Regions from separate parts of the Phenylobacterium sp. GW823-FHT02A09 genome, predicted to be linked through region 1. Evidence: predicted binding sites of a transcription regulator. Region 1 holds the regulator's gene; the other holds the start of a gene.

Region 1 (9,339 bases):
GCCCGACCCTGGCCCGGATCTCCGAGGACGTGCGCCCGCAGCTGACCATGGCGCTGTTCCGCGACCTGGGCGCCGACGCCCGCAAGGCCGCCCGCGCCGAGGTGAAGGCCAAGGTCTATCCGGACAAGGCGCGTGCGGCCCTGGGCCTGGCGCCGATCGAAAAGGGAAAGGCCGCTGAACCGGCGGCCAAGACGGAGAAGGCGAAGTGACGATCGATCCTGCGTTTGCGGACTTTGAGACGAAGTACTCTCAGGGCGCGCCGCAGGTCGTTTGGACCCGGCTCATCGACGATCTGGAAACGCCGGTCTCGGCCTATCTGAAGATCGCCCACGGTCGGCCCTACGCCTTCCTGTTCGAGTCGGTCGAGGGCGGCGCGCATCGCGGCCGCTACTCGGTCATCGCCATGAAGCCCGACCTCGTCTGGAGGTGCCGCGGCGACCAGGCCGAGATCGCCGTAGGCCCCGACATCGCCGCCGGCCGCTTCCAGGCCCAGGCGGGCGGCGCGCTGGATTCGCTGCGCGATCTCGTCGCCCGCTCCCGCCTGGACCTGCCGGAGGGCCTGCCGCCGATGTCGGCCGGCGTGTTCGGGGCCATCGGCTACGACATGATCCGGCTGGTCGAGCGGCTGCCGAACATCAATCCCGATCCGCTGGACCTGCCTGACGGTCTGATGATCCGCCCCTCGATGGTCGCGATCTTCGACGCCATCGCCCAGGAGATCATCCTGGTCACCACGGTCCGTCCGTCGGAAATCACCGCCAAGGCCGCCTACGAAGACGCCAAGGCCCGGCTGGCCGAGGTCGCCGCGGACCTGCGGGGCGCCGCCCCGCCGCTGACCGGCGCGGCCCAACCCGAGCCGGACCGCTTCACCACGCCGGTGAGCCGCGAGGACTATCACCGCATCGTCGCCCGGGCGAAGGACTACATCCTGGCCGGCGACATCTTCCAGGTGGTGCCCAGCCACCGCTTCCGCGCGCCCTTCGCGCACGACCCGTTCGCGCTCTACCGCTCGCTGCGGCGCATGAACCCCTCGCCGTTCCTGTTCTACCTGAACTTCGGCGACTTCCAGCTGGCCGGCTCGAGCCCGGAGATCCTGGTGCGGCTGCGCGACGGCAAGATCACCATCCGCCCGATCGCCGGGACCCGCCCGCGCGGCGCCACGCCTGAGGAGGACCGCGCGCTCGAGGCCGAGCTGATCGCCGATCCCAAGGAGCGGGCCGAGCACCTGATGCTGCTCGACCTCGGCCGCAACGACGTCGGCCGCGTGGCGATGCTCAAGAACCAGGGCTCCAACGAGCCGCAGCCGGTCTCGCGCGGGCCGCGGGTGCGGGTCACCGACTCGTACTTCGTCGAGCGCTACAGCCACGTCATGCACCTGGTCTCCAACGTCGAGGGCGACGCGCCCGAGGGACTGGATCCGATCGACGTGCTGATGGCCGCCTTGCCCGCCGGCACCCTGTCGGGCGCGCCGAAGGTGCGGGCGATGGAGATCATCGACGAGCTGGAGCTGGAAAAGCGCGGCATCGCCTATGCCGGCGCGGTCGGCTACTTCGGCGCCGACGGCTCGGTCGACACCTGCATCGTGCTGCGCACGGCCTGCTTCAAGGACGGCCAGATGTACGTCCAGGCTGGCGGCGGCGTGGTCGCCGACTCAGATCCTGACGCCGAGTACGACGAGACGCTGCACAAGGCCCGGGCGCTGCGCCGCGCGGCCGAGGAGTCCTGGCGCTTCGTCTAATGCGCGCGGTCGACCACGTGGGTGGTCGTCACGGGCGGGGCGGTGATCATGGCCGCGGCGAGCGCCAGCGCCGCCACAGCCGCGAACGCCGCAGCGCCCAGGGCCGGCCAGGCCCGCTCGCGCTGGACCGGGGCCTGCAGCAAGCTGCGCGCATAGGCCATCTGGTTCGGGTCGAGGGCGGAATCGGCAGGCGTCATGGACACAGCATCCCGCCAACATGCGGCCCAGGCAATCGGGGCTTGGCGTTGGAGCGGGCCAAGCCTAGAGAACCCTTATGATCTTGGTGATCGATAACTACGACAGCTTCACCTACAACCTCGTTCACTATCTGAACGAGCTGGGGGCTGAGACGCTCGTCTACCGCAACGACGCGCTGAGCGTCGAAGAGGCGCTGGGCCTGAAGCCGCAAGGCGTCCTGCTCTCGCCGGGCCCCTGCACCCCCAACGAGGCGGGCATCTGCCTGGACCTGCTGGCCGCAGCGCCCGACGACCTGCCGATCCTGGGCGTCTGCCTCGGCCATCAGTCGATCGGCCAAGCCTACGGCGGCCAGGTGGTGCGCGCCAAGGCGATCATGCACGGCAAGACCAGCCAGATCGAACACACCGGCAAGGGGCTCTTCGCCGGCCTGCCGAACCCGGTCACCGCGACCCGCTATCACAGCCTGTCGGTCGAACCGTCGACCATGCCGGACGTGCTGGAGGTGACCGCCTGGACCGACGACGGCGAGGTCATGGGCTTCCAGCACAAGACCAAGCCGGTGCACGGCGTGCAGTTCCACCCCGAATCCATCGCCACCGAAGGCGGCCACGCCATGCTGGCCAACTTCCTCAAGCTCGCGGGCGTCCCGCCCCTGGTCGACGCCTAAGACATGTCCGACGCCTTCAAGCCGCTCCTGGGCCGCCTCGCGGATGGCGGGACCCTGACCGAAGACGACGCCGGCGAGTTCTTCGCCGCCTGCCTGCGCGGCGAGCCGACCCCGGCCCAGGTCGCCGCCGCCGTCACCGCCATGCGCATGCGCGGCGAGACCACCGGCGAGATCACCGCCTGCGCCCGCGCCATGCGCAAGGCCGCCGTCACCCTGGACCATCCGTTCCAGGTGATGGACGTCTGCGGCACCGGCGGTGACGGCCTGCACACCCTGAACGTCTCCACCGCCGTCGCCTTCGTCTGCGCCGGCGGCGGCCTGAAGATCGCCAAGCACGGCAACCGCGCGGTGTCCTCGCGCTCGGGCGCCGCCGACGTGCTGACCGAGCTGGGCGTCAATCTGGCCGCCACCGCCGAACAGCAGCTGCGCGCCCTGGACGAGGCCAATGTCGCGTTCTTCTTCGCCCCGGCCCACCACAGCGCCATGCGCCACGTGGCCCCGATCCGCACCGACCTGGGCTTCCGCACCATCTTCAACCTGCTGGGCCCGCTGACCAATCCGGCCAACGCCCAGCGCCAAGTCATGGGCGTGTTCGCCGATCGCTGGGTCGAGCCGCTGGCCCGCGTGCTCGGCGCGCTCGGCGCCGAACGGGCCTGGGTCGTGCACGGCGGCGGTCTCGACGAGATGACCACCACGGGCGAGACCAGCGTCGCTGAATATCGCGACGGCCAAGTGCGGCTGTTCACGATCACCCCGGAGGCCGTCGGCCTGCCGCGTTCGGCGCTGGCCGACCTGACCGGCGGCGCGCCGGCTCACAACGCCGTCGCCCTGCGCGAACTGCTGGACGGCGCCCAGGGCGCATATCGCAACATCGTGCTGCTGAACGCCGCCGCCGCCTTTCTGGTCGGCGAACAGGTCGAGACGCTGCGCGAAGGCGTCGAACTGGCCGGCCAGATCATCGACGACGGCCGCGCCAAGGCCGCCTTGGACAAGCTGGTCGAGGTGACCGCGCCATGAGCGACATCCTCGACAAGATCGCCGCCTACAAGCGCGAGGAAGTCGCCGAGCGGAAAGCCCAGCGGACCCTGGCCGACCTCGAAGCCGCCGCCCAGGCCGCCTCTGCGCCGCGCGGCTTCCGCGCCGCGCTCGAGCGCGCCCACTCGCCCGGCAAGCTGGCGCTGATCGCCGAGATCAAGAAGGCCTCGCCGTCCAAGGGCCTGATCCGCGAGGACTTCGATCCGCCGGCGCTGGCCAAGGCCTACGAGGCCGGCGGCGCGGCCTGCCTGTCGGTGCTGACCGACGGACCGAGCTTCCAGGGCGCGGACGCGTTCCTGGCCGCCGCGCGCGACGCTGTCGCCCTGCCCGCCCTGCGCAAGGAATTCCTGGTCGATCCCTGGCAGGTCGTCGAGGCCCGCGGCTTGGGCGCCGACGCGATCCTGGTGATCATGGCCATGGTCGACGACGCGCTCGCCGCCGACCTGATGTCGGAAGCCGCCCGCCTGGGCATGGACGCGCTGGTCGAGGTCCACGACGAGGACGAGATGGTCCGCGCCGGCAAGCTCGGCGCGACCCTGGTCGGCGTGAACAACCGCAATCTGCGCACCTTCGAGACCGATCTCGCCATCACCGAGCGGCTGGCCGACGCCACGCCCGACAACGCCCTGCTGGTCACTGAGAGCGGCATCTTCACGCCACTGGACGTCACCCGGCTGGAACGCTGCGGCGCGAGCGCGATGCTGGTCGGCGAAAGCCTCATGCGGCAGGCCGACGTCGCCGCAGCGACCCGCGCCCTGCTCGGCTGAGTCGGGCTCCGGCCCCTTCAAGCGATCGAAAAAGCCTAGCTTTTCAAAGGCTCCACGGTAACTTGACATTAACCCAGAACACCTAGAGAACATTCGTGACGTTAGCGCTTTGTTCTCAAGGGCTCGACAGCCATGCTCACCCGTAAGCAACACGAACTTCTCATGTTTATCCATGAGCGGATCAAGGAAACCGGGGTCTCGCCGTCCTTCGACGAGATGAAGGAGGCGCTGGACCTGGCCTCCAAGTCGGGCATTCACCGGCTGATCACGGCGCTCGAGGAGCGCGGCTTCCTGCGCCGCCTGCCGCACCGGGCCCGCGCGCTCGAAGTCGTCAAGCTGCCGCAGCAGGCGACCACCGCGGCCCCGCCCAAGGGCCGCTCGCCGTTCAAGCCGCAGTTGGTCGAAGGCGCCGGCGACGCTCCGGTGATGCCGATCGCCAACGACACCCGCGAACTGCCGATCCTCGGCCGCATCGCCGCCGGTACGCCGATCGAGGCGATCCAGCAGGAACGCGACCGGATCCCGGTGCCGGAGACCATCCTCGGCGCCGGCGAGCACTTCGTGCTCGAGATCGCCGGCGACTCGATGATCAACGCCGGCATCCTCGACGGCGACTATGTGGTGATCCGCAAGACCGACACCGCCAATTCCGGCGACATCGTCGTCGCCCTGGTGATGGGCGAGGAAGCCACCCTCAAGCGCCTGCGCAAGAAGGGCGCGTCGATCGCCCTGGAGGCCTCGAACCCGGCCTACGAGACCCGCATCTTCGGTCCCGATCAGGTGCAGGTGCAGGGCCGTCTCGTCGGCCTGATTCGCCGCTACCACTGACGGCGTCAGCGGCTCCAGGGCCGCTGGCCGCGCAGGTCCTGCGCCCAGACGATCCGCCAGCCATCGGCCGTCCGATAGAGTTCGGCCGATCCTCCGCGTTGGAAGTCGGCGTCGGTGAGGGTGAGCGCCTTCGGACAGGGCGGCGCCTGACCGCGGATAACGACGATCTCAGCCCACTGGCAGAACAACGGCTGCTTCTTTTCGATCGTCGAGGCCCGGCGCGTGAAGATCGCAGCGATGCGCGCGTCCTTGCTCGCCTGCAGCGGCGCGCAGGACCAGCGGTCGCAGTCATAGCCGCCATCGCGAGCGTCGGCGTCCGCCACCGTCAGACCCCGCCGCCGCGACCAGAGTTCGGCGGCGAACAGCTTGGCGTCGGGACGTAGCAACACCGCCTCGTCGCCACGCCTCACGGCGACCGCCGAACCATCGGCGGAGATCCACGCGTCCGGCGCAGGCGGCCGCGGACAGAGCCATACGGCCAGCGCCAGCGGCAGCCCCAACCAGCGCAACGGCCCCTTCCACAGACATAGCCACAGCACCCCGACGAACGCCGCCGGCAGGGTCCAGGCCGGCGCGCTCGCGAAGATCCGCTGGCTGCCGGGCATCCCCGCGACCCACGAAGCGATCATGTTCATGGTGTCGATGGCCAGGCCGGCCGCCGCCAGAGGGAGGCCGCCCAATCCCAGCGGCGCGAGCACCGCCCCGATCGCCAGGGCAGGCATCATCAGGAACGAGGTGATCGGCGCGGTCAGCAGGTTGGCGACCAGGCCGAAAGTCGAGACCCGGTTGAAGTGCTGCATGGCGAACGGCCCGGTCGCCAATCCCGCCACGAAGCTCGCGCCGATGCTGGCCGCGGTCCACACGCCGAGCGCCTGCACCACGCGGATCGGCCAGGGCGTGTTGATTTCGGTCGGCGGCCTTGGCCAGGCCTCGGCCAGCGCGACGAGCGCGGCCGTCGCCGCGAACGACATCTGAAAGCCCGGGGCGGCCACCGCTTCAGGCTGCAGCGCCATGATCACCAGGGCGGCGATCGCCAGGGTGTGCAGGCTGATCGCGCGTCGATCGACGAGGATCGCCAGGAACGCCGCGCCGGCGGTGATCGCCGCCCGCTCGGCCGGCGCCGGCGCGCCGGAGATCACCAGATAGAGCGTGACGGCGGACAGGCCCGCGGCCGCCGCCACCTTCTTGGACGACACGCGCAACGCAGCCCACGGCCAGGCCGCGATTCCCAGACGCACCGCCGCGAAAGTGAAGCCGCCGACGATCGCCATGTGCAGGCCCGAGATCGAGATGATGTGCGCCAGGCCCGATGCGCGCAGATCCTCGACCTGCTCCTTCGGCACGAATGCCTCGTGACCGCTGATCATCGCCGCCGCCAGGCCGCCGCTCTCGACGCCCATCTCCTCGACGATCCGCTGGGCCAGCGCCCAGCGGATCGCGTTGACCTTCATCTCCAAGGCGAGACGCCACGGCGGCGGCGCTGCGGCGATCGGCTCGACCGACGTCAGCGCAAATCCGACGCCGCCGACGCCGTCGAAGAACGCGTCGCGGGCGAAGTCGTAGGACCCGGGGCTGGCGGGCGGCGGCGGCGCATTGACCATGCCCTTCAGCGAGATCGCGGAGCCAGGCGCCGGCAGAATATCGTCGTCGCGCAACGTCACGCGAATCCGGATCGGCGTTTCCTCCGGCGCCAGGCCGCTGATACGGATCGGCGCGATGAGCAGCCGCGGCCCGCCCTGGCCCGGGCTCGCCACATCGACGACGAATCCCTCGATCAGCCGCACACCGCCTCCAGCCGGCGCGATCGGCGCCCGAACCGCTTGGGTGCGAAGCTTGGCCGCGGCGAATCCGCCCAGCGCGAACGCCGTCAGTACGAGCAGCACGACCGCCGGCCGGCCGAGCGTCAGGCGCGATACGCCCGCCAGGATCAGCGCGGCCGCCGCCAGCAGCCCATAGGCCACCAACGCCAGCGGTTCGGATGGGAGCGCCAGATTGATTGCGGCCCCGGCGCCGAACGCGACGGGCGTCCAGAGACTGATCGGTTGCACGGAGGCTTGATCGACAAACCATGTTGCGATGCGGCGAAGGCTAGGACGTGGCGAAAAGGGCGTGTTAAGAGGCGCCGCGCGCACGTCAGGCGCGCCTGCTGCAGACATAGCTTCAATCTCGATGTCCGACCGTCCCGTCGTCACCCGGATCGCCCCCTCGCCCACCGGCTCCATGCACATTGGCACGGCCCGGACGGCGCTTTTCAACTGGCTTTATGCAAAGCACACCGGCGGCCAGTTCCTGCTGCGCATCGAGGACACCGACCGCGAGCGTTCGACCGAAGCCGCGGTGAAGGTCATTTTCGACGGCCTCGACTGGCTGGGGCTGAAGCCCGACGCCGCGCCGGTGTTCCAGTTCGCGCGCGCCGATCGCCACCGCGAAGTCGTGGCCGAGATGCTGGCCCGTGGCGGCGCCTACCGCTGCTACATGACCCCCGCGGAGCTTGAGATCGAGCGCGAAGCTGCGCGCGCCGAGGGCCGCGTGATCCGCTCGCCGTGGCGCGACCGCACCGACGCCGGCAACTACGACGAGGCCCAGCCCTACGTCGTGCGCTTGAAGAGCCCGCTCGAAGGCGAGACCGTGATCGCCGACGAGGTGAAGGGCCAGGTCACGTTCCAGAACAAGACCCTGGACGACCTGATCCTGCTGCGCTCGGACGGCACGCCGACCTACAACCTCGCCGTCGTGGTCGACGATCATGACATGGGCATCACCCATGTGATCCGCGGCGACGACCATCTGAACAACGCCGCCCGTCAGACTCTGATCTACCAGGCGATGGGCTGGGAAGTTCCGGTCTGGGCGCACCTGCCGCTGATCCACGGCCCGGACGGAACCAAGCTGTCCAAGCGCCACGGGGCGCAGGCGGTCAGCGAATTCGACGACATGGGCTACCTGCCCGAAGCCATGCGCAACTACCTGGCCAAGCTCGGCTGGGGCCATGGCGACGACGAGATCTTCTCCGACGAGCAGGCGATCAGCTGGTTCGACGTCAAGGACGTGGTCGGCGCCCCCGCCCGCCTCGACTGGGACAAGCTGAACCACCTGAACAACCACTATATCCGTCAGGCCGAACCGGCCCGGCTGGCCAAGCTGGTCGTCGGCATCCACAAGAGCCGCGACTTCCCGCTGCACGACGGCGACGAGGCGATCATCGAGCGCACCGTGCCGCTGGTGCGCGACGGCGCCAAGACGATGCCGGAACTGGCCGACGCGACGGTCTTCGCTCTCAAGCGCCGTCCGCTGGAACTTCCGGAAAAGGCCAAGGGCCTGCTGACCGACGAGACCCGCGCGCGGCTGAGCCGCCTGCGCGAGCACCTCGACGGCCAAGCCGATTGGACGGTTCCGGCGCTCGAAGCGGCGCTTCGCGGCTTCGCCGAATCCGAGGGCGTGGGCATGGGCAAGTTCGGCCCAGCCTTACGTGGCGTCCTCTCTGGAGGGTCCCCGGCTCCTGATCTGGCCGGAGCCCTTGTGAGCCTTGGAAAACCGGAAAGTTTGGGGCGCCTCGACGACGCGCTTTCACAGTCCGCATAAGGCGCTATAAGGCACCCTGAAACGGGCGTTTAACTCCTGCAAGACGGAAGGAATGGCATGGGCGATACGGCTAAGGTGAGTTTCGACGGCAAGTCGGTCGAGCTGCCGATCCTCAAGGGCACGGACGGCCCCGCCGTCGTGGATATCCGAAAACTCTACGCCGAGGCCGACGTCTTCACTTACGACCCGGGCTTCACGTCGACGGCGAGCTGCGAAAGCAAGATCACCTTCATCGACGGCGACAAGGGCGTGCTGCTGCATCGCGGTTACCCGATCGATCAGCTGGCCGAGAAGTCGAGCTTCCTCGAAGTCTGCTACCTCCTGCTGAACGGCGACCTGCCGAACGCCAAGGAGTTCGAGACCTTCGAGCACAACATCACCTATCACACGATGCTGCACGAGCAGTTCGATAGGTTCTTCATGGGCTTCCGTCGCGACGCCCACCCGATGGCCATCATGGTCGGCGCCGTCGGCGCTCTCTCGGCCTTCTATCACGACAGCACCAACATCGATGATCCGGAACA
Region 2 (9,339 bases), on a different contig from region 1:
TCGCTTCCTTGGCGCCGCGGACCTGGCGTTCGATCTGCTGGGCGATGTCGGGATTGTTCTTCAGGAATTCCCGAGCGTTGTCGCGCCCTTGACCGATCCGCGTCGAGTTCCAGGAGAACCACGACCCCGACTTCTCGATGACGCCGGCCTTGACGCCCAGGTCGATGATCTCGCCGAGCTTCGAGATGCCCTCGCCGTACATGATGTCGAACTCGACCTCGCGGAACGGCGGGGCGACCTTGTTCTTCACCACCTTCACGCGGACGTTGTTGCCGAGGATCTCGTCACGCACCTTCACCGAGCCGGTGCGGCGGATGTCGAGACGCACCGAGGCGTAGAACTTCAGAGCGTTGCCGCCGGTCGTGGTCTCCGGGCTTCCGTACATCACCCCGATCTTGTGGCGGATCTGGTTGATGAAGATGACCAGGGTCTTGGACTTGGAGATCGACCCCGTCAGCTTGCGCAGCGCCTGGCTCATCAGACGGGCCTGGAGGCCGGGCAGCTGGTCGCCCATTTCGCCTTCGATTTCGGCCCGCGGCGTCAGCGCCGCCACCGAGTCGATGACGATCACGTCGATGGCGCCGGAACGCACCAGGGTGTCGGTGATCTCCAGGGCCTGTTCACCGGTGTCCGGCTGCGAGACCAGCAGGTCGTCGAGATTGACGCCCAGCTTGTTGGCGTACTGCGGATCCAGGGCGTGCTCGGCGTCCACGAACGCGGCGACGCCGCCGGCCTTCTGCACCTCGGCCACGACGTGCAGCGCCAGGGTGGTCTTACCCGAGCTTTCCGGACCGTAGATCTCGACGATCCGCCCTTTGGGCAGACCTCCGATACCGAGCGCCAGATCGAGCCCGAGCGAGCCAGTGGACACCGCCTCGACCTCGATATGGCTCTTTTCGCCCAGCTTCATCACCGAGCCTTTGCCAAAGGCCCGATCGATTTGTGCAATCGCCGCTTCCAGAGCGCGCTGCTTATCGCCTTCTTCTCGTCCCACGAGCTTTAACGCCGACTGACTCATTTCAAGGCGCCCCTTGTTGCATGATTCCAACCCGACAGTCCGTGCCCGCAAGTGGCGTCCGCGTCCGTCGGAACAAGGCGTACGCGCTTTGTTCCGGGTTCACAAGATGTTCTTTTTGCGCCAACATTCACTCTACGTCCGGAACTGACGCAGGACCAGCAAGGTCTCAGAAGTCGTAGGTGGCGGTCAGTCCGAACCGGCGCGGCCGAGGCGCGATCGTCAGCGGCTGGCGGGCGGTCGTGGCGAAACTCGGATCATCGACATCGGTCAGATTCTCGACGAACGCGCCGATCGTCCAGCGGGCGGCCCGCACGGCGGCCCGGGTGTTGAGCAGCCAGTAGTCGCCAAGCGCCACATCGTTGCCGACGCCCGGGTCGAACGTGCTGTTCGAGCGCCCGACATAGGCTGCGTCGCCGCGCAGCAAGAGCTCTAGCCCGCCGCCCAGGTCGCGCCGATATTCCAGCCAGCCGTCCGCCGCCACGCGCGGCACCGCCGGAATGCGGTCGCCGGCCGAGCCCAGGCCCACCCCGTCGGCGCTGGCCTGGTCGCTGGTGAGGATCGCGTCGGTCAGAGCCAGGTTCGCCCCCCCGCGCAGCGCCGGGTTGAAGACGAAGCTGACGTCGGCTTCCAGCCCGTTGACCCGCGCCCGGCCGAGGTTGGTGATGAAGGAGAACGCCCCGTTCGTGCTGTTGGCGGTGTATTGCATGTCCCGCCAGTCGACGTGATAGAGCGCCGCGTTGAGCGCCAGGCGGTTGTTCAACCAGGCGCTCTTGAGGCCGAGCTCATAGTTCCAGAGCGAGTCGGCGCCATAGACCGCCAGGTTCGGCGGCAGGCCCGGGACGGTGTTGACCCCGCCCGGCCGGAAGCCCTGGGAGGCCTGGGCATAGCCCATCGCCAACGGTCCGAACCGATGACTGGCGAGGAACTTGAGGCTCCAGCCGCTCTCTTCGACGCCGTTGCGGAAGTTGGCCTCGGAGGTGTTGGAGATCACGTTGACGACGAGGGCGCGGCCCTCGGTCCGCTTGTCATAGGCGAAGCGGCGCGCGCCCATCACGAAGGACGTATCGCGGTCCGCGCCCAGGGTGACCTCCCCATAGACCGCGCGCTGGGTCAGGCGGCTGTCGACGATGCGCCGGCCGGTGAAGTCGCCGTGCCGCGGCAAGCCGGTGAGCGGATCGCCGACGATGACCTGGCTGTCGATGGTGTCGCTGCGCACCTCGCGGAACACGCCGGCGGTCCAGGCCAGGAAGCCGGGCTCATCCGATTGCAGCCGCACCTCCTGGACGTCCGCGTGGAGGTCGATCGGCTGATAGAGCAGCCCCGGCGCGCGGCTGTCGACATAGGTGGAGTAGGCGGAGAGCTGCGAGGGCGTGCAGGTCCCGGCGATCGGGATCTGAAGATAGCGCTTGCAGCCGTCGATGCTGAGCCGCTCGCTCTGCAAGGTGCCGGTGTAGTCGATCTGGCGCGTGCTCTTCCACGCGTAGGATGCGGCGTTGGCAGCGAGCCTCACCCCCGAGAAGCGCCAGGACAACGCGCCCTCGTACATCGTCATCCGGCTGTCGAAGGGTGTCCGCACGAAACCATAGGACACGTTCGGCGGCGCGCCGGCCCAGCCGCCGCTGGTGTCGCCTTCGCGGGTGTCCTGTTGCGCCGCGGTCAGGTTGATCTGCAGATCGTTGTCGAACTCGAAACCTAGTCCCAGCCGTGCGCCCCAGGTGGCGCTGTCGTTGATCCCCTTCAGTCCCAGCCGACGGTTCTCAAGATAGCCCGGATCGCGGCGGTGATAGGCCGCCAGCCGCAAGCCGACCTTGTCCTGCACGAGCGGCTGGTTGACGACCAGGGTCTCGGCCTCGCCCCAGTAGCCCGCATTGGTCGAGGCTTCGGCCGACAGCGAGCCGCTGGGCTCGCTCAGATCCGGCCGCTTGAAGACCACCTTGAGCGCCCCGCCCATGGCGCTGGAGCCGTAGAGCGTTCCCTGCGGCCCACGCAGCAACTCCATGCGCTCGATGTCGACCAGCAGGAACTCCGGCGAGGAGCCGCCCGGATCGGCGGTCGTACCGCTGGGGCCGGTCACCGGGATATCGTCGTAATAGAGTGCGGTAGTCGCTTCGCCGGAACCGTAGACGCCCCGCAGGCTGAATCGATTGCGGCCGGTGCCGGTGCTGGTCTGGGTGAGCCCCGGCATCAAGGCCGCCGCCTGGCTGAAGGTGGCCGCCCCGGCCCGGGTGAGCTCCTCGCCGGAGAACGCCCGCACGGACATCGGCGTCAGACGATCGAGCGTCGGACGGCGCAGGGCGGTGACGACGAGGCCTTCGATCTCGGCTTCAGGTTCCTCGATCGTTGGCGCAAGCGCGTGTTCGACCAGGTAGCGCCCTTGGAACTCGCGCCAGCTGAGACCGGAGCCGCGGAGCAGCGCATTGAGCGCGGCGTCCGCGTCCATCCGCCCAAAAACCGCCTTGCTTCGGCGGCCGGCGACCATGGACGGCGTGAACAGGATGTCGCGGTCGCTCTGCGCCGAGAACATGGTCAGGGCGCGATCGAGCGGCGCTCCTGCGGGAATCGCAAATTGAGTCTTCCGGCCGGCCGCCTCGGCCGCAGTCGCAAGCAGCATGGCGGACGAAGCGCACGCAACAACGATCCCGAGACGGAGAATACTCAACGGCTACAAGGCTCCGCGCCAACGCCACGGCCTTCCGACAACCGCGGTTTTAAAGCCAGCCCCGCGGGCCAACCACTGCGCTCTTTGCCGCTCTCCGCCCCCATGGCGCCGACGACCGTCCCACCGTTGCACGAAAACACAGCAGCCCCCGCAACGTACGTGGAGGCTTCCCAAACGTCATTGACCTGGGCGCCCCCATCAACAACCATGACGCCAATAAGACATTTCGGGGTGTTCAGGAAATTTCCATGGCGTGGGCGGAAACGACCGGTGCCAGGGGCGAGCCGGAGGGATTGGCGCATGCGTCGATCCCGTACCAGCAAGCCCTACGCGCCTTCTTTCGGCGCAGGGCCGACGGACACGAAATCGACGACCTGATTCAGGAAGTACTCCTGCGGCTGCACAACCGTCGCCAGGGCGGCGAGGTGACAAACCTTTCCAGCTTCATCTTCCAGACCGCGACCAACGTCCTGCTCGACCGCCGTCGCCGCGACACAGTGAGGCGCCGGGGCGCGCACTGCGAACTTGAAGAAGCCCACCACCCGCTCGACGAGCTGTCTCCCGATCGGATTTTGCAGGCCAAGCAGGAAGCTTCCGTGGCGCTGGAGGCCTTAAATCAACTCTCGCCCCGCACCCGCGCGGCTTTCATGCTCGTCCGCTTCGAGGGCTTGAGCTACAAGGCTGCTGCGGCGCAACTCGGCATCTCGGTGAGCGCTGTCGAGAAGCACGTCACCAAGGCTCTCCGGATCGTCTCGATTCGGCTGCAGGAAATCGATGAACGACAACCAACGACAAATCGGTCTTTCCGGTAATCCGGACGCCGCGTCGTGGTTCGTGCGGTTGCAGCGCCATCCCGACGACAGGGGTGTTCAGAAGGAATTCGAGACCTGGCTGGCGGCCGATCCGGCCCACAGGGACGATTGGGCCCTGGTCAGCGGCGCGTGGGACCGTGTCGGCGACCTTAAGGACGATCCGCAAATCCAGGCCGCGCGCGAAGCGCTGAAGGCCGACCTCGCCGCCGAACGTCGGCGTCCGCACATGCGCTGGGCGGCCGGCATCGCGGCGACCATCGTCACCGCCGGCTCCATGCTCGGCTACGGCGCTTGGCGGCAAGGCCAAAGCATCGACACCGTGCCGGCCGCGGTGGTCGCCGCTGCGCCGCAGGCGCTGGCGGTCTATCGCACGCCCGTCGGCGGCCAGCAGACCGTCACCCTGCAGGACGGCTCCAAGGTCACGCTCAGCACCGACACCGAAGTGCAGCTGACCGACTGGAACCAACGGCGCGGCCTGACCCTTGTGCGGGGCGAAGCCTATTTCGAAGTCGCCAAGAACCCCGAGAAGCCGTTCATCGTGACCGCCGCCGGACGGACGGTCACGGCGCTCGGCACCGCGTTCGACGTCCGCGTCGATCCTGGCCGATGGTCGGTCAGCCTGGTCGAGGGCAAGGTCCGCGTGGCGGCCGCCCACACCAGCGTCGACATGACGCCCGGCCACCACCTGGTCCAGACCGGCGCCGCGCCGTGGACGGTCGAGAAGCGCAACCTCGCCGATCTGACGAGCTGGCGCGACGGCAGCCTGGTGTTCGAGAACCGGCCGCTGGCGTCCATCGTTGAGGAAATGAACCGCTACTCGGCCCGCAAGGTGCGCATCGCCGATGCGGATCTCGCAGCGACCCCGCTCAGCGGACGATTCAAGACCGGCGATATGGCCGGTTTCGTTGCGACGCTCGAGGCCTACGGCATGGTCAAGGCCGGCCACAGCGCCCCCAACATCATCGACCTCTACCCGCCCGCCGGGGAGTGAGGATTCAAGACGCCGTTGCGTCTTGAAGGGGAGCGGCCGCGCCCTATGCGCCGCCGTCCTGGAGGACCCATGAAACTGATTTCGAAGGCGCTGGCGACCAGCGCGCTCTGCGCTACGGCCTGGCTTGCCGCCTCGGCCGCCACCGCCGCCCCGCTCACCGCGGCCGACAAGAGCCAGCTCACCGCGGCGGTCGACGCCTACACGCCGAAGATGAACGACGCAGCCCTGAAGATCTGGAGCTTCGCCGAGCTCGGCTATCAGGAAACCAAGAGCAGCGCCCTCCTCCAGGATCAGCTGAAGGCCGCCGGGTTTAAGGTCCAGGCCGGCGTCGCCGGCGAACCGACCGGCTTCGTCGCCAGCTTCAAGAACGGCACGGGCCCGGTCATCGCCATCCTCGCCGAATTCGACGCCCTGCCCGGCCTGTCGCAGGCCGCCGTCCCCACCAAGCAACCGATCGCCGGCCAGGACAACGGCCATGGCTGCGGCCACAGCCTGTTCGGCGCCGCCTCGGTGGCGAGCGCCGTGGCGCTGAAGCAGTGGATGGTCGCCAACAAGGTCCAGGGCGAAGTGCGCGTCTACGGCACGCCGGCCGAAGAAGGCGGCTCGGGCAAGGTCTACATGGTCCGCGACGGCCTGTTCAACGACGTCGACATCACCCTGCACTGGCACCCGGGCAACACCAACTCGGCCAACCAGGGCACCTCGATGGCCAACATCAGCGGCAAGTTCCGCTTCTACGGCCAGTCGAGCCACGCCTCGGGCGCTCCGTGGGCCGGCCGCTCGGCCCTGGACGGCGTCGAGATCATGAACGTCGCCAACAACTATCTGCGTGAGCACATCCCGGACCGCACCCGGATCCACTACGTGGTCACCAACGGCGGCAAGGCTCCGAACGTCGTGCCGGACTTCGCCGAGGTCTACTACTACGTCCGCAACGCCGACCCGAAGATCGTCGTGGACGTGATGGACCGGGTGAAGAAGGCCGCCGACGGCGCGGCGATGATCACCGGCACCAAGGTCGAGTTCGAACAGACCGGCGGCGTCTACAACCTGCTGCCCAACGACGTGCTGGGCAAGGTGATGTACCAGTCGCTGAGCGACGTCGGCGGCATCACCTGGACCGCTGAAGAGACCAAGTTCGCCCAGCAACTGGCCAAGTCCCTGCCGAACGGCGGCGGCGACCTGTCGTCGGTCGGCAAGATCCAGGCTTACAAGGACGCCGACACCTCGGGCGACGCCGGCGGCGGTTCAACCGACGTGGCCGACGTCTCGTGGGTCACCCCGACCGTGGGCCTCTCGACCGCCACCTTCGTGCCCGGCTCGGCCGGCCACAGCTGGCAGAACGTCGCGGCGGCCGGCATGAGCATCGGCCTCAAGGGCGCGGCCGTCGCGGCCAAGACCCTGTCGCTGACCGGCGCCGAACTGCTGTCGAACCCGGAGCTGATCGCTCAGGCCAAGGCCGAGCTCAAGCAGCGTCAGGGCGCGGACTTCAACTACAAGTCGATGGTTGGCGATCGCAAGCCGCCGCTCGACTACCGCAAGGCCGGCGGCGCCGAGTAAGCCGCATGCGGGGGCCGGCCGCGCCGGCCCCCGTCTTTTCAACGCCGCGGTATCCCCTCGTCGCGTTGAATTTTGATCCGCAACTGCAGGTGCGGAATCGAAGCCAGCTTGCGTCTCGTCTACTGAGGCAGGTCCATTTGTGGGACCGCCAGTTCTGGCAATCGAGACGGGGGATGGAATGACGCGAAAACACGCAATGACGGGCGCCGCCCTGGCGCTGGTCATGATCATGGGTGGGGCCGCCAACGCGGCGAGCATCACCCCGCCGAGCGAAGCCTTCGCCCAGAACCCGGGCAGTGACTACTTCCTCGCCGATTACACGGCCTACGAGGCCTATCTGAAGACCCTCGCCTCGCAATCCGACCGCATCAAGCTGGTCGACTTCGGCAAGTCCGAAGAGGGCCGCACCCAGTGGATGGCCGTGGTCTCCTCGCCCGCCAACCTCGCCAAGCTCGACCACTACAAGTCCATCTCCAAGCGCCTGGCCAAGGCCGAGGGCTTGTCGAAGGAAGAAGCCGCCAAGCTGGCGGCCGAGGGCAAGGCGGTGGTCTGGATCGACGCCGGTCTGCACGCCACCGAGACTGTGACCTCGCAGGGCCAGATCCAGGTGCTCTACCGGATGCTGACCATGAACGATCCGGAGACGCTCCGGATGCTCGACGACGTCATCATCCTGTTCGCGCACGACAACCCGGACGGCATGGAGTTGGTGTCCGACTGGTACATGCGCCACGAGGACCCGAAGAAGCGCGAGTTCAACTCGATCCCGCGCCTGTACCAGAAGTACGTGGGCCACGATAACAACCGCGACAGCTACATGTCGCAGATGGCTGAGACGACCAACGTCAACAAGCAGCTTTTCCGCGAGTGGTTCCCGCAGATCATCTTCAACCAGCACCAGACCGGTCCGACGGGCATGGTGGTGTTCGTTCCGCCCTTCCGCGACCCGTTCAACTACAACTACGACCCGCTGGTCATGACGTCCCTGCAGGAAGTCGGGATGGCGATGCACAGCCGCCTGGTCGCCGAGGACAAGCCCGGCTCCGGCGCACGCAGCGCGGCCTCGTACTCCACCTGGCACAACGGGATGGAGCGCTCGATCGCCTACTTCCACAACTCGATCGGCCTGCTGACCGAAATCATCGGCGGCCCGACTCCTGAGTCCGTGAAGCTGGTGCCGAACCTGCAGTTGCCGAACGGCGACCGGCCGATGCCGATCGCCCCGCAGACCTGGCACCTGTCGCAGACCGTCGAGTACCAATGGACGATGAACCGCGCGGTCATCGACTACGCCTCGCGCAACCGCGAACGTCTGCTGTCCAACATCTACAAGATGGGCGCGAACAGCATCGAGCGCGGCTCCAAGGACAGCTGGACGACCACGCCGACCAAGATCGACGAGCTGAACGAGGCGGCCAAGAACGCCAAGCCCGGCGCCGAGGACGAAATGATGGCCTCGTTCTTCGGCCGCGCCGGCGCGGTCGATCCGAAGCTCTACAGCGTGCTGCAGAAGCCCGAGGAGCGCGATCCGCGCGGCTTCATCATCCCGTCGGACCAGGCCGACATGCCGACCGTCACCGCGTTCGTGAACGCGCTGATCAAGACCGGCGTGGACGTCGATCGCGCCACCAAGCCGTTCAAGGTCGGCGCCAAGACCTATCCGGCCGGCTCCTACGTGGTGAAGGCCGCCCAGGCCTATCGCCCGCATGTGCTGGACATGTTCGAGCCGCAGGACCACCCGCACGACCTCGAGTATCCGGGCGGCCCGCCGAAGGCGCCGTACGACATCACCGGCTACACCCTGGCCTATCAGATGGGGATCAAGTTCGACCGCATCCTGGACGGCTTCGAGGCTCCGACCGAACGCCTGCCCGACCTCGTGCCAGTGCAGGCCGGTTCGGTGAAGGGTTCGGGCAAGGCCGGCTGGCTGATCAGCCACGAGACCAACCAGAGCTTCACCCTGACCAACCGCCTGCTTAAGGCGGGTCAGCCGGTGTTCTGGCTGAAGGACGGCGCCAAGGCGGGCAAGGACAGCTTCGGTCCTGGCGCGATCTGGGTTCCGGCCTCGGCCGAGGCTCAGGCCGTGATCGCCAAGGGCGTGAAGGACCTGGGCATCGACGCCTTCGCCGTCGGCGCCAAGCCGGCCGGCGAGGCCCTGCCGCTGAAGCCGGTCCGCATCGGGCTGGTCGACGTCTATGGGGGCTCGATGCCCTCGGGCTGGAACCGCTGGCTGTTCGAGCAGTTCGAAGCGCCCTTCGAGGTGGTCTACCCGCAGCGTCTCGACGCCGGCGACCTGGCC

What was found. Region 1 encodes LexA, which represses DNA repair genes until DNA is damaged. Its sites were predicted from a motif close to ATGTTCNCNANNTGTTCT; they were not measured.
Region 2: a site for LexA is predicted at 1,114-1,131, ahead of recA (recombinase RecA). Genes of this name have one in related genera too.

Annotation. Positions count from the first base shown of each region.
Region 1 is NZ_JBXAJZ010000001.1:593,270-602,608, reverse strand. Features, by position in the region: gene AC1Q87_RS03130 (peptidylprolyl isomerase) at 1-209, shown strand, start outside; gene trpE (anthranilate synthase component I) at 206-1,738, shown strand; gene AC1Q87_RS03120 (hypothetical protein) at 1,735-1,935, opposite strand; gene AC1Q87_RS03115 (anthranilate synthase component II) at 2,013-2,603, shown strand; gene trpD (anthranilate phosphoribosyltransferase) at 2,607-3,620, shown strand; gene trpC (indole-3-glycerol phosphate synthase TrpC) at 3,617-4,405, shown strand; gene lexA (transcriptional repressor LexA) at 4,538-5,233, shown strand; gene AC1Q87_RS03095 (ComEC/Rec2 family competence protein) at 5,239-7,281, opposite strand; gene gltX (glutamate--tRNA ligase) at 7,403-8,815, shown strand; gene gltA (citrate synthase) at 8,873-9,339, shown strand, end outside.
Region 2 is NZ_JBXAJZ010000003.1:614,840-624,178, reverse strand. Features, by position in the region: gene recA (recombinase RecA) at 1-1,018, opposite strand, end outside; gene AC1Q87_RS15650 (TonB-dependent receptor) at 1,185-3,629, opposite strand; gene AC1Q87_RS15645 (RNA polymerase sigma factor) at 3,926-4,489, shown strand; gene AC1Q87_RS15640 (FecR family protein) at 4,452-5,480, shown strand; gene AC1Q87_RS15635 (amidohydrolase) at 5,550-7,040, shown strand; gene AC1Q87_RS15630 (M14 family metallopeptidase) at 7,237-9,339, shown strand, end outside.